Linked DNA regions of Breoghania sp. L-A4. The protein of the gene in region 1 binds, or shares a complex with, the protein of each later gene. Links are inferred from orthologs where the notes say so. Each region holds a gene or a part of one and is shown on either strand. Other genes may lie near its edges.

What was found.
Region 2: the proteins of groL (region 1) and metK are in contact, whole or in part, in a cryo-EM structure (PDB 8P4O), measured with the Escherichia coli proteins. The link is inferred for Breoghania sp. L-A4 from one-to-one orthologs.

The regions. Positions count from the first base shown.
Region 1 is NZ_CP031841.1:946,111-953,892, reverse strand. Bases 2,247-5,167 are described here. They hold groL (chaperonin GroEL), read left to right. Parts: upstream 2,247-2,848; coding sequence 2,849-4,486; downstream 4,487-5,167. Other genes in these bases: D1F64_RS04435 (sugar-binding protein), read right to left, coding at 4,969-5,167; D1F64_RS04440 (SlyX family protein), read left to right, coding at 4,621-4,833; groES (co-chaperone GroES), read left to right, coding at 2,504-2,791. Also shown: D1F64_RS04460 (hypothetical protein), read left to right, coding at 1-51; D1F64_RS04455 (pilus assembly protein TadG-related protein), read right to left, coding at 198-1,784; more of D1F64_RS04435, read right to left, coding at 5,168-5,961; D1F64_RS04430 (ATP-binding cassette domain-containing protein), read left to right, coding at 6,325-7,065; D1F64_RS04425 (ABC transporter permease), read left to right, coding at 7,087-7,782.
Region 2 is NZ_CP031841.1:342,183-346,522, forward strand. Bases 1,344-4,340 are described here. They hold metK (methionine adenosyltransferase), read left to right. Parts: upstream 1,344-2,254; coding sequence 2,255-3,427; downstream 3,428-4,340. Other genes in these bases: lnt (apolipoprotein N-acyltransferase), read left to right, coding at 1,344-1,422; D1F64_RS01655 (helix-turn-helix transcriptional regulator), read left to right, coding at 1,602-2,009; D1F64_RS01665 (tRNA (guanine(46)-N(7))-methyltransferase TrmB), read left to right, coding at 3,537-4,223. Also shown: D1F64_RS25270 (hypothetical protein), read left to right, coding at 1-190; more of lnt, read left to right, coding at 172-1,343. UniProt on the Escherichia coli protein: Catalyzes the formation of S-adenosylmethionine (AdoMet) from methionine and ATP.

The DNA.
Region 1 (7,782 bases):
AGGCAGTTGCTCGCCGCCCTCAACGCTTCGGGCGCCACGTCCGAAGAGTAACACCACCCACGTCCTCCCAAACGACGACACGCCCACGAATCAATCATGCCGCGCCGGTATCGGCGCGGCATGTCCAATTTGTCGATCAACCTGTTGCGCTGTCAGGGATACGGTCTTCAAACCACAGCTCTCTGACGGATCTCAATCTAGCGCGCCAAACGCAGCTTGCTGATTTCCTTGGCGATGTTCTGGAACGCCACCAGCAGTTCGGCATCCGAGTCCGACTGATAGGCCATCTCCGGCGTGGTCGCGCAATCACGCAGCATGTTGCGCGTGACCGTGTCGCTGATCTGGAAGGCGATCGTGTAGACCTCGATCTCGCCGTCCGCCTTGGCGTTGGCGCAGGCCTCTCCGGTCCGCGTGTCCATCACATCCGTCACATCGCCATTGTTGTTGTAGTCGATGCCCGTCCGGTTCTCCGGCACGTAGCCATAGGCATTGTACTTGGAGATGTTCGGGTTCCTGTCGTTCCACTCGTAGGTGTTCGCGCCATCGGTCATGACGATCATGATGCGCCGGTGGCCGGGATTGGCGGGATCGTTCATCGCGCGGCCCTCGGTAAACGGCGCCTGCGGCGAAATCGCCCGCCATCCCCACATCACACCCTGATGGATGTTGGTGTAGCCATCGGCGACCATGGCGTCGATCGCGGCGTCGACCGTATCCTTGCTGGTGGTCAACGGCGTGACCTGCTGCGTCTTGCAGCCATAGTTGGGACCCCGGCTCACGCCATTGTCCCAGGAGCTGAAGGAGGCGCCATCGTATTTGCACATCCGCTGCTGCTTCGCGGTATGGGCGTCCGCACCCAGGCCCGATACGCTGGTGGTGCAGGTGCCGCCATCGTCGTCGATCCAGCTGTTGGAATAGCTGTAGGAGCGGTAGTTGTCGTAGCGAATGTAACCGCCCTCGTCCGGCTCGTCGGGCGCGAACTCGGGCACGAACAGCGTCTCGGGAACCGCATCGCTAGCTTCCGTGTCCCGCACATCATAGGGATACGGACGCGCCTCGACACATCCCTGCCAGCTGACGCCGGAGATCTGGTTGAAGAGATCCAGGCGCGGCGTGTTGGTGGCCATGTTGTTGCCGTTGACCGGCGACAGGCCGTTCACGTCGATCCAGGCGGCGTCCGCCTTGTCGGCGCCGACGTTGACGAAGGCGGTGAACGGAACCAGACCGATCTTCACGCGATCTGGGACCGGGCTTGTGGCGTTCACGGCCAGCAATGTCGCCGTCAGGTCTTTCGCCGCCTCTTTCAAGGTGGTGATTTTCGTGCCGCCCATGGAACCCGAATTGTCGAGGACCATGACGACATCGAAGCTGGCGTCACCGACGATTGTCTCGGATTGCACGACAAAGTTGAGAGCGTCGATGCCGACCAGCGGGGTGAAGGCGGTGCCGACGCTGACTTCGGCAGTCACGTTGACCGCCCCATCCGCGTTGCGACTGGCGGAGAAGTCGGCAATCGTGCCGCTGCGGACATTGAAGTTCGCTTCGAACTCCGCGCGGGCCGCGGCCGTCATCGCGTCGTTCGTGATCGACGCGTACGCCTGGGTGTTGATGGCGAGCGCGGCGGAATCCACCGCTATCTGCGCACGCTGTTTGGCCGAGACGACTTGCGACATGTCAATGCCCGCACCGACGGCGAAAACCACCGGAACGATCGTAAGTCCGAAAAGAATCGCGATATTGCCGCGATCGTCTTTGCGGAATTTTGCCAAAATCGGGGCGAACATCTGATTGAACATCGTAGGAAGCTCCATGTGGCCGGAAACACCAGCTCAACTTCCCCAATCAATACCAGCATTTTTTGTTAACGCACCCCGATCCCGGCACTCTCCTTTCCAAGTTGTTTATGCGAATTCTTTAGTTTATTAAAATTTTCATCAATATTTCCGACAAATACTTCGTACAAGTCCGTACCTCAGGCGGAAATCAACGAACTTGGGCCGCAAAGCCAAGCAATCAAACGAAGTCAAACGAATTGGAAAGCCCCCGGTTTCGGCCATCACAGCGCGCGATGCGATGCGGTTTGCGAAATTCCGCTTCGCAATTCCAAAACGGTGCCTGCGGGTCCTCTTTTGTAGCAAGGTCCTGTTAACCACGGACGCAAGTGAACGTGCACCGCCTATTCCCAGGACGCCAATACGAATTGCATTTCGCGATGCGCCGGTCCGCCGCATTGTCGCTTTATGCGAGCGGCCCCGACACGCACCGCGGCACCAACGCGCACATCCTCGCCTTCCGGCATCGCGCCCCAGCTCCACACCACGCGCGCTTTTCGCCATCCACCGCATTGACAAAAGCGCGGGCCGAAACTACATCGGGGCAGCAGTTAGCACTCACCTTCAATGAGTGCTAACAATGCACCAGGGACATCCCTGCACCCGTATTCCGGCATCACCAATGGCAGCGCCGCCCAAGAGGGGCGCTCCAGGAGAGGAAAGAGCCAGATATGACATTCCGTCCGCTACACGACCGTGTCGTCATCCGCCGCGTTGATTCCGAAGAGAAGACCGCCGGCGGCATCATCATTCCCGACACCGCCAAGGAAAAGCCGCAGGAAGGCGAAGTCGTTTCCGTGGGCCCGGGCGCACGTGACGACGCCGGCAAGCTCGTCGCCCTCGACGTCAAGGCCGGCGACCGCGTCCTGTTCGGCAAATGGTCGGGCACCGAGGTCAAGATCGACGGTGAAGACCTGCTCATCATGAAAGAATCCGACATCATGGGCGTGATCGCTTAACAGCGGGCGCCCCTTTCGGATCCTTTTCGTACCAACAGTTTTTAGAGAGAAGTCAACATGGCTGCTAAAGAAGTCAAGTTCTCGACAGATGCCCGCGACCGCATGTTGCGCGGCGTGGACATCCTGGCCAACGCCGTCAAGGTGACGCTCGGCCCCAAGGGCCGCAACGTCGTCATCGACAAGGCTTTCGGCGCTCCCCGCATCACCAAGGACGGCGTCACCGTCGCCAAGGAAATCGAGCTTGAAGACAAGTTCGAGAACATGGGCGCACAGATGCTGCGCGAAGTCGCTTCGAAGACGAACGACATCGCTGGCGACGGCACCACCACCGCCACCGTTCTGGCCCAGTCGATCGTGCGTGAAGGCGTCAAGGCCGTCGCCGCCGGCATGAACCCGATGGACCTGAAGCGCGGCGTCGACATGGCCGTTACCGAAGTCGTCAAGGACCTGACGGCACGCTCCAAGAAGATCTCCACCTCGGCCGAAGTCGCCCAGGTCGGCACGATCTCCGCGAACGGCGCCAAGGAAATCGGCGACATGATCGCCGAGGCCATGCAGAAGGTCGGCAACGAGGGTGTCATCACCGTCGAGGAAGCCAAGACCGCCGAGACCGAGCTTGAAGTCGTCGAAGGCATGCAGTTCGATCGCGGCTATCTGTCGCCGTACTTCGTGACCAACGCCGACAAGATGCTCGCCGATCTGGAAAAGCCCTACATTCTCCTGCACGAGAAGAAGCTTTCCAACCTGCAGGCGATGCTGCCGATTCTGGAATCGGTCGTTCAGTCCTCGCGTCCGCTGCTGATCATCGCCGAAGACGTCGAAGGCGAGGCCCTGGCCACGCTCGTCGTCAACAAGCTGCGTGGCGGCCTGAAGATCGCCGCCGTCAAGGCGCCGGGCTTCGGCGATCGCCGCAAGGCCATGCTGGAAGACATCGCCATCCTGACGGGCGGCACGGTGATTTCCGAGGATCTCGGCATCAAGCTCGAGAACGTCACCATCGACATGCTCGGCACCGCCGAGAAGGTTTCCATCACCAAGGAAACCACCACGATCGTTGACGGCGCCGGCGAGAAGGCCGACATCCAGGGCCGCGTCGGCCAGATCAAGGCGCAGATCGAGGAAACCACCTCCGACTACGACCGCGAGAAGCTCCAGGAGCGCCTCGCCAAGCTCGCCGGCGGCGTTGCCGTCCTGCGCGTCGGCGGTGCGACCGAAGTCGAAGTGAAGGAAAAGAAGGACCGCGTCGACGATGCGCTGAACGCGACCCGCGCGGCCGTGGAAGAAGGCATCGTGACGGGTGGCGGCACGGCGCTGCTGCGCGCCAAGGGTGCGGTCTCCAAGCTCACCTCCGACAATCCCGACATCATGGCCGGCATCAAGATCGTGCTGCGCGCGCTTGAAGCCCCGATCCGCCAGATCGCCGACAATTCCGGCGTTGAAGGCTCGATCGTCGTCGGCAAGCTGATGGAGAGCGACGACAGCCTCGGCTTCGACGCTCAGAACGAGACCTACGTGAACATGATCGAGGCCGGCATCATCGATCCGACCAAGGTCGTGCGCACGGCGATCCAGGACGCGGCATCCATTGCCGGCCTGCTGATCACCACCGAAGCCATGGTTGCAGAGCTCCCCAAGAAGGAAGCTCCGGGCGGCGGCGGCATGCCGGGCGGCGGCATGGGCGGCATGGACTTCTAGGAAGTCCTGTCCATCGCGAAATCGAAAGGGCGGTCCTCGGGCCGCCCTTTTTGTTTTCCGCTCGCGTTCCCATTGCGGTACGCGTTTGATAAGTCACATCGAGAAACACGAGCCAGCGAACGGCGGGACCCGGCATGAGCGACGACACGCGCGAGCGCCTCGAAAAACTGGAAACCGAGGTCGCCCACCAGGCGCACACGATTGACGAACTGAACGGCGTCGTCACCGAACAGGCGCGCCAGATCGAACGGCTGAACCGGCGCATGACCGCGCTCGTGGAGCACGTCGAGGAATTGAACGATCTCGGTGATGGCAACGTGCCCGTGACAAAACCGCCGCACTACTGAGCGGCTGACGGATCCGGCGCGCACGCCAAAAGGGGCGGCCCTAGAGCCACCCCTTCGCGGCAGGCGCGCAGGGCCGCATGATCAACGCCCCAAGCGCTTCGGATTTGTGCCGACGCCGGTTTCAGCTCCGGCGCTTTATTTCGCGACGCATTCGGCGACGTTTTCGATCGTGCACTCGTCGAGCCCGGTGTAGAGCGGGTCCTCAACCTGGTTGCCGGAAATCAGGTCGATCATCACGCTGGGCGCGCGATAGCCCATCTCGAAGGGCCGCTGGCCGATCTGCACGTGACTGCGCCCGTCCTTGAGCGCCTGCATCTGCGGCGGCAGCGTGTCGCCGGCGACGATGATCAGGTCGCGCGCCTCGAGCTTGTCCATCACCTGATCGGTAACCTGGGCATAGGCCTGCGGCGCGAATTGCGCCCAGCCGCCCACCAGGATGAAGGCATCGAGATCCGGGTTGGCCGTGAATGTGTCGGCCATCTGCTGATTGGCCAGATCGATCTGGTCGTTGGTGAACACGGGGCACCCCGAGATCTCCGTCCAGCCGTTCTGACCGTCGAGCCGGTCCACATCCTTGGTGCCGGCGATGGTGTCGCGGAACCCCGCCGCGCGGGCGTTGATGTTGTCGGCGGCGACATTGCCGAGCTGCAGGCAGACCGTGCCGCCGGCCGGTTTCAGCTTGGCCGCATACTCGGCCATCTTGACGCCCATCAGGTAGTTGTCGGTGCCCAGATAGGTGGCCCGCAGGGACCGGTCGGCTTCGACAAAGTCGGCGTCGATGGTCATCACGGGGATGTCGGGAGCCCGCTGGCGGATCAGATTGCCCATGGCCGGCGCGTTGGATGGCGATATGGCAATGGCCGAAACGCCGCGGGTCAGCAGGTCGTCGACGATCTGCACTTCCCCCGCCTCATCGGCGCTGGAGGCCGGCCCCGTATAGAGGCAGGTGTACTCGCTGTCGGGATTTTCGGCCTGCCACTTCTGGCAGCCGAGATTGATCTGCTCGAAGAATGGATTGTCCAGACCCTTGACGACGATCGCCAGGATCTTCTTGTCCTGCGCCGCGGCGGCGCCTGCTGTCAACGCCAGCAGGCACACTGCAGCGAACAGTGCGAATGCCCGTTTCATGTCTTCCTCCCTGGTGCGGACGGTGGTGGTCATCAATCCCGCAACCGTCTTTTGGTATTCGGCTCTTGATGGCCACGGCCTTGCCTGGCCGTTTGTCCGGGAGCGCCGGGCCGGATCCATCCGTCGCACAGCCGCACCCGGGCATCATTCATCCAGCCCCGCCAAAGCTCCAACCGGACGCCTTCCGCAGGGTCATGCATGAAAGATGTCAATTCTTTCTCGATATCGCTAGTATTAATAATAATACTATTATGAAGTTGCCGCGTCAACGACGCTGGCTTTGGAAAAGCGTGCTGCAAAAGCTTTTCAAATCAAATGCATGAATGCGGAAATGCTTATTTAAAATCGGGGAAAGAGGGCGACATGGCGCTTCTGGAGCTTATCGGGATTTCAAAGCATTTCGGCGCCATCCGGGCGCTCGAGAATGTCTCCATGGCGCTGGCGGGCGGCGAGGTCGTCGGCCTTGTCGGAGACAATGGCGCGGGCAAGTCGACGCTGGTGAAGATCATCGCCGGCAATTTCCGCCCGTCTTCCGGCGAGATCCGCATCGACAACACCCCCACCCATTTCCACGACCCCAAGGACGCGCGCGAACACGGCGTTGAGATCGTCTATCAGGATCTGGCGCTGTGCGACAATCTCACCGCGGCGGCCAACATCTTTCTGGGCCGCGAAGCGAAGCGGCGCTTCGGGCCCGTGTCCATCCTCGACTACGGCGCGATGAACCGGCACGCCGCCGCGCTGTTCGCCGAGCTGAAATCGGAAACCCGGCCGCGCGATCTGGTCAAGCGCATGTCGGGCGGCCAGCGCCAGGCGGTAGCGATCGCCCGGACCCGGCTGTCGAACCCGAACATCGTGCTGATGGACGAGCCGACCGCGGCGATCAGCGTGCGCCAGGTGGCCGAAGTCCTCAACCTGATCCGCCGGCTCAAGGATCAGAAAATCGGCGTGGTGCTGATCAGTCACCGGCTGCCCGATGTGTTCGAGGTTTGCGACAGGCTGGTGGTGCTGCGGCGCGGCCTCAAGGTCGCGGACAAGCGCATTTCCGACAGCTCGCCCGAGGAAGTCACGGGACTGATCACCGGAGCCATCGAGCGGGCTTGAGGCCCGAGAGGGAGGATCAACATGGCGACGCAGCTCGAGGACGCAATCCGGCAACGATCGCATGCCAACTGGCTGAGCTGGCTGGCCGGCCGGCAGACGGTCTGGGTGACGCTGGCGGCCGTGCTGTGCTGTTTGGCGCTGGCGGTGGCAACGGACACGTTCGCGACGGAACGCAACCTGTTCAACGTGACGCGCAACTTCGCCTTCGTCGCCATCATCGCCATCGGCATGACCGCCGTCATCATCACCGGCGGCATCGATCTGTCGGTCGGCTCCACCGTCGTGGTCTCCGCCATCATCACCGGCGTGGTCATGGCGGCCGGCCACCCGATCTGGATCGCCTTCGCCCTGGCGATCAGCGCCTCGCTCTGCATCGGACTGGTCAACGGCCTGCTGATCGCCGTGGTCGGCATGCCGCCGTTCGTCGTCACGCTCGGCATGCTGTCGGTGGCGCGCAGCCTCGCCATGGTGCTGTCCAACAACAAGATGATCTATCAGTTCGGCCCCGACCAGCCGCTGCTGCTGTACCTTGGCGGCGGCTCGACCTACGGCGTTCCCAACCCGGTCATCGTGCTCCTCGCGCTGACGCTGTTCACAGGATTCGCCTTCCGGTGGACGCAATGGGGCCGGCACGTCTTCGCGATCGGCGGCAACGAGCGCGCCGCGGTGCTCACCGGCATTCCGGTGAAACGGATCAAGATCTCGGTCTACATGTTT
Region 2 (4,340 bases), 610 kb from region 1 along the record:
CGGCTACTTCCTCGCGGGACTTTGGTGGATCGGCGGCGCCTTCCTTGTGGAGGCCGAGGATTTCGGCTGGATGATGCCGTTTGCCGTTCTCATCATGCCGGCCGGCCTGGCGCTGTTCTGGGGCTTGGCTGTGCGCTCGCGGCAACGTTCTGGTCGGACGACTGGCGCAGGATCGTGGCGTTGGCCATAGGTCTCGCGCTGGTGGAATGGTTGCGCGGGCATGTGCTGACAGGGTTTCCGTGGAACGCGCTGGGCGACGGTTTCGCCGCCAACACCCTGATGATGCAACCCGCGGCGCTGGTTGGTGTCTACGGGCTGTCGTTCCTGGCGGTTCTGATCTTCGCGTGTCCGGCGGTGATCACCGATCCGCTGCCGCAATCCGACCGCGGACGTTTTGCCTTCCCCGTTGCGGTGGCGCTGCTCTTCGCCGGGCTTCTGGGCTATGGGGCGGTGCGTCTTGCGGGTCCGGGCAGCGAGGATGTTGCCGGCGTGCGTCTGCGTCTGGTGCAGCCGGCGATCGCCCAGGGCGACAAGTGGGTACCGGAGAACCGCCAGTGGATCTTCGAGAGCTATTTGTCATTGAGCGTCGGGGCCGATGGCGCGGCTTCCGGTGATGGAAACGAATCCGGGCCTGACGCCAACGGCTTGGACGGGATCACCCATCTGATCTGGCCGGAGTCGGTGTTTCCCTTCCTGCTGACCGAGGAACCGGAGGCGCTCGCCGCCATCGCCGCCCTGCTGCCGGAGGAGACGACCCTGATCACCGGCGCGCTGCGCGCTGAGGGCGCGGGGGGCGCGCGCGCATTCTTCAACAGCATCTACGTGATCGCCGGCGACGGCACCATCCGCGACGCTTACGACAAGGTGCATCTGGTGCCGTTCGGTGAATATCTGCCATTGCGCGGGCTTCTGGAGTCGCTCGGTCTCGAGAATCTCACCAAGACGCCGGGCGGCTTTTCGCCAGGGTACCGGCGGCGCCCGATGACCGCCTCTCCGGCGCCGGCGTTTTCCCCGCTGATCTGCTACGAGATCGCTTTTCCCGGCAATGTGGTGGGCCGCGACGGGGCTCGTCCCGGCTGGATGCTCAATGTCACCAACGACGCGTGGTTCGGCGAAAGTATCGGTCCGTATCAGCATCTACACCGGGCGCGGTTGCGCGCGGTGGAAGAAGGCCTTCCTGTGGTGCGCGCCGCCAACACGGGCATTTCGGCGGTAATCGATGCCCGCGGGCGCATCCGCGGCAGCCTCGCGTTGGGAAACACCGGGATCCTCGACGCGCCGCTTCCAGAGGCGGATCCACCGACCGTCTATGCGCGGCTGGGCGATATGCCGCTGGGCGCGATGCTGCTGCTGGCATTGGGCGTGCTGCTTGGCGGCCGCATTTTCACGGCCCGCCACGACAGCGCCGGGCGCATGGAGTGAGCGGATCCGAGGGCTGATCTCTTGCCCACGGCACCCGCGCAACGTGCGTTTTTCCCGCTCCAATTGACGGAGTGGTGCGCGTACGGGCATTATCCGGCACTCTCCGTTCAATTGCGGATACCCGCGCCGCACGGCGCGCGGCGTGTTCACAGGGCGAAACAGGAAAGCGCGGGCGGACAATGCCGACAAAGAAGACACCCAACCCCATTGATGTCCATGTGGGCAGCCGTGTCCGCTTGCGCCGGATGATGCTCGGTATGTCGCAGGAAAAGCTCGGGGAGCACCTGGGCATCACGTTCCAGCAGATCCAGAAGTATGAAAAGGGCACCAACCGCATCGGCGCCAGCCGTCTGCATCACATTTCCACGGTGCTGAATGTTCCGGTCTCCTTCCTGTTCGAGGATGCACCCGGAAACCAGGCGGATTCGCCGGGTTTCGGCGAGGCTCAGCCGGCGAGCTATGTGGTGAATTTTCTCTCCAGCGCGGAAGGCCTGTCGCTGAACAAGGCCTTTGTGCGCATCGAGGAGCCCAAGGTGCGCAAGCGCATCGTGGATCTGGTGCGCGCTCTCGCGGGTGAGGATACCTAGTCGGGCGCGGGGCGGCGGGCATGTGCCGCACGTTGGCGGCGACGGCTTTCAAAGCCGGCTTTTTCCGCGGTTCGCCCGCGCGCCGCGGCGTCGGCGCGCGCCGCTGGCGAAGACATTGTTCGCACCCTAAAGGCTTGACCTTCACGGGAAACCCTGCAACCTGCAATTTCTGCGCGGCGGCGGATTGCGACATCTCCCGCCGTTTCTTTTCGCAAAATCGACTGTTTCCCAGAAGGACCGTGACCGTGGCCCGCCAAGACTATCTCTTCACAAGTGAATCCGTGTCCGAGGGACATCCGGACAAAGTGTGTGACCGGATCTCCGACACCGTCGTCGATGCGTTTCTGTCACGACTCCCCGAAGCGCGTGTGGCTTGCGAAACGCTGGCGACGACGAACCGCGTCGTAATCGCGGGGGAAACCCGCGGCCCGGCCGAGATCAGCCACGACCTTCTCGCGCACAAGGCACGCATGGCCATCAAGGACATCGGCTACGAGCAGGACGGTTTCCATTGGGAAACGGCGAAGATCGACGTGTATCTGCACGCGCAATCCGCCGACATCGCCCAGGGCGTTGACGCGGCCAACAACAAGGACGAGGGCGCGGGCGACCAGGGCATCATGTTCGGTTACGCCTGCCGCGAAACGCCGGAACTGATGCCGGCGCCGATCCTGTTTTCGCACAAGATCTTGCGCGTGCTCGCCGAAGCCCGCAAGTCGGGCAAGGAGCCGGCGCTCGGCCCGGATGCCAAGAGCCAGGTCACGGTGCGCTACGCCGACGGCAAGCCCATGGGCATCACCTCGATCGTCCTGTCGACCCAGCATCTCGATGAGACGCTGACCTCCGACGACATCAAGGCGATGGTCACGCCCTACATTACCGACTGCCTGCCGGACGGCTGGATTTCCAGCGAGACCGCATGGCACGTCAACCCGACCGGCAAGTTCGTCATCGGCGGACCGGACGGCGACTGCGGGTTGACCGGCCGCAAGATCATTGTCGACACCTACGGCGGCGCGGCTCCGCATGGCGGCGGCGCCTTCTCCGGCAAGGATCCCACCAAGGTTGACCGGTCGGCCGCCTACGCCTCGCGCTATCTGGCCAAGAACGTGGTCGCCGCCGATCTGGCGGACCGCTGCACCATTCAGCTTTCCTATGCCATCGGCGTCGCCGAGCCCCTGTCGGTCTATGTGGACCTGCACGGCACCGGGCGAGTCGACGAGGCGAAGCTGGAATCCGGTCTGCGCGAGGTCATGAACCTGACGCCGCGCGGGATCCGCGAGCATTTGCAGCTCAACAAGCCGATTTACGCCCGCACCGCGGCCTATGGTCACTTTGGGCGCGAGCCGGAGGCCGACGGCGGCTTCTCGTGGGAAAAGACCGATCTGGTCGACGCGCTCCGCGGCATCATTTCCTGACGCGCAGTCGCTTTGTGTAGCGGCGCGCCGACGGGCCGCCGCATTGATCCGACAGCCGGCCCCATGGGGCCGGCTTTTGGCTGATCGCCGTTGGTATTATTGTACGAGCATGAGCGAACATAAAAAGACCGCGCTGTTCGGGCGGCGCAAGGGCAAGCCGTTGCGGGCCCGCCAGACCGCTCTGATGCGGGAGTTGCTGCCTCAGTTGGAGATCGATGTCTCCAGCCCGATCGAAGGCGACCTGCGCGGGCTGTTTTCAGCTGACGTCGACGCGGTCTGGCTGGAAATCGGCTTCGGCGGCGGCGAGCACCTGATCCATCGGGCGGGCGAAAACCCCCAGGTCGGCTGTATCGGCTGCGAGCCCTTCGTCAACGGAATGGCGAAGGCCGTATCGCGGGTGGCAGAGCAGGCGCTGGACAACGTGCGGCTGCTCAACGACGACGCAGGGCTCCTGCTTGACCAGTTGCCCGAAGCCTCGGTCGATCTGGCCTATCTGCTCTACCCCGATCCGTGGCCCAAGAAGCGCCACTGGAAGCGGCGCTTTGTCGGGCCGCGCAACCTCGACAGACTGGCGCGCGCGCTGCGCCCGGGCGCGGAGTTCCGGTTCGCCAGCGACATCGAGAGCTATGTGAACTGGACGCTGCAGCACCTGCATGCCCATCCGGCGTTCGAGTGGCGCGACGCGGCGGCTGCCGACTGGCAAACGCCGTGGGAGGGCTGGCCGGGCACCCGCTACGAGGCCAAGGCGATCCGCGAGGGCCGCACCCCGGCCTATCTGACCTTCCGGCGTATCTGAGAGCGCCGTAAACCGGTCAATTGTCGGACCCGCGCAACTGCGGGCTTGAACTGGCGCGCCTTTCGACTATATTCACGCCAAGTTCAAATTCTCATCGGCCTATCTAAGGGCAGTTTG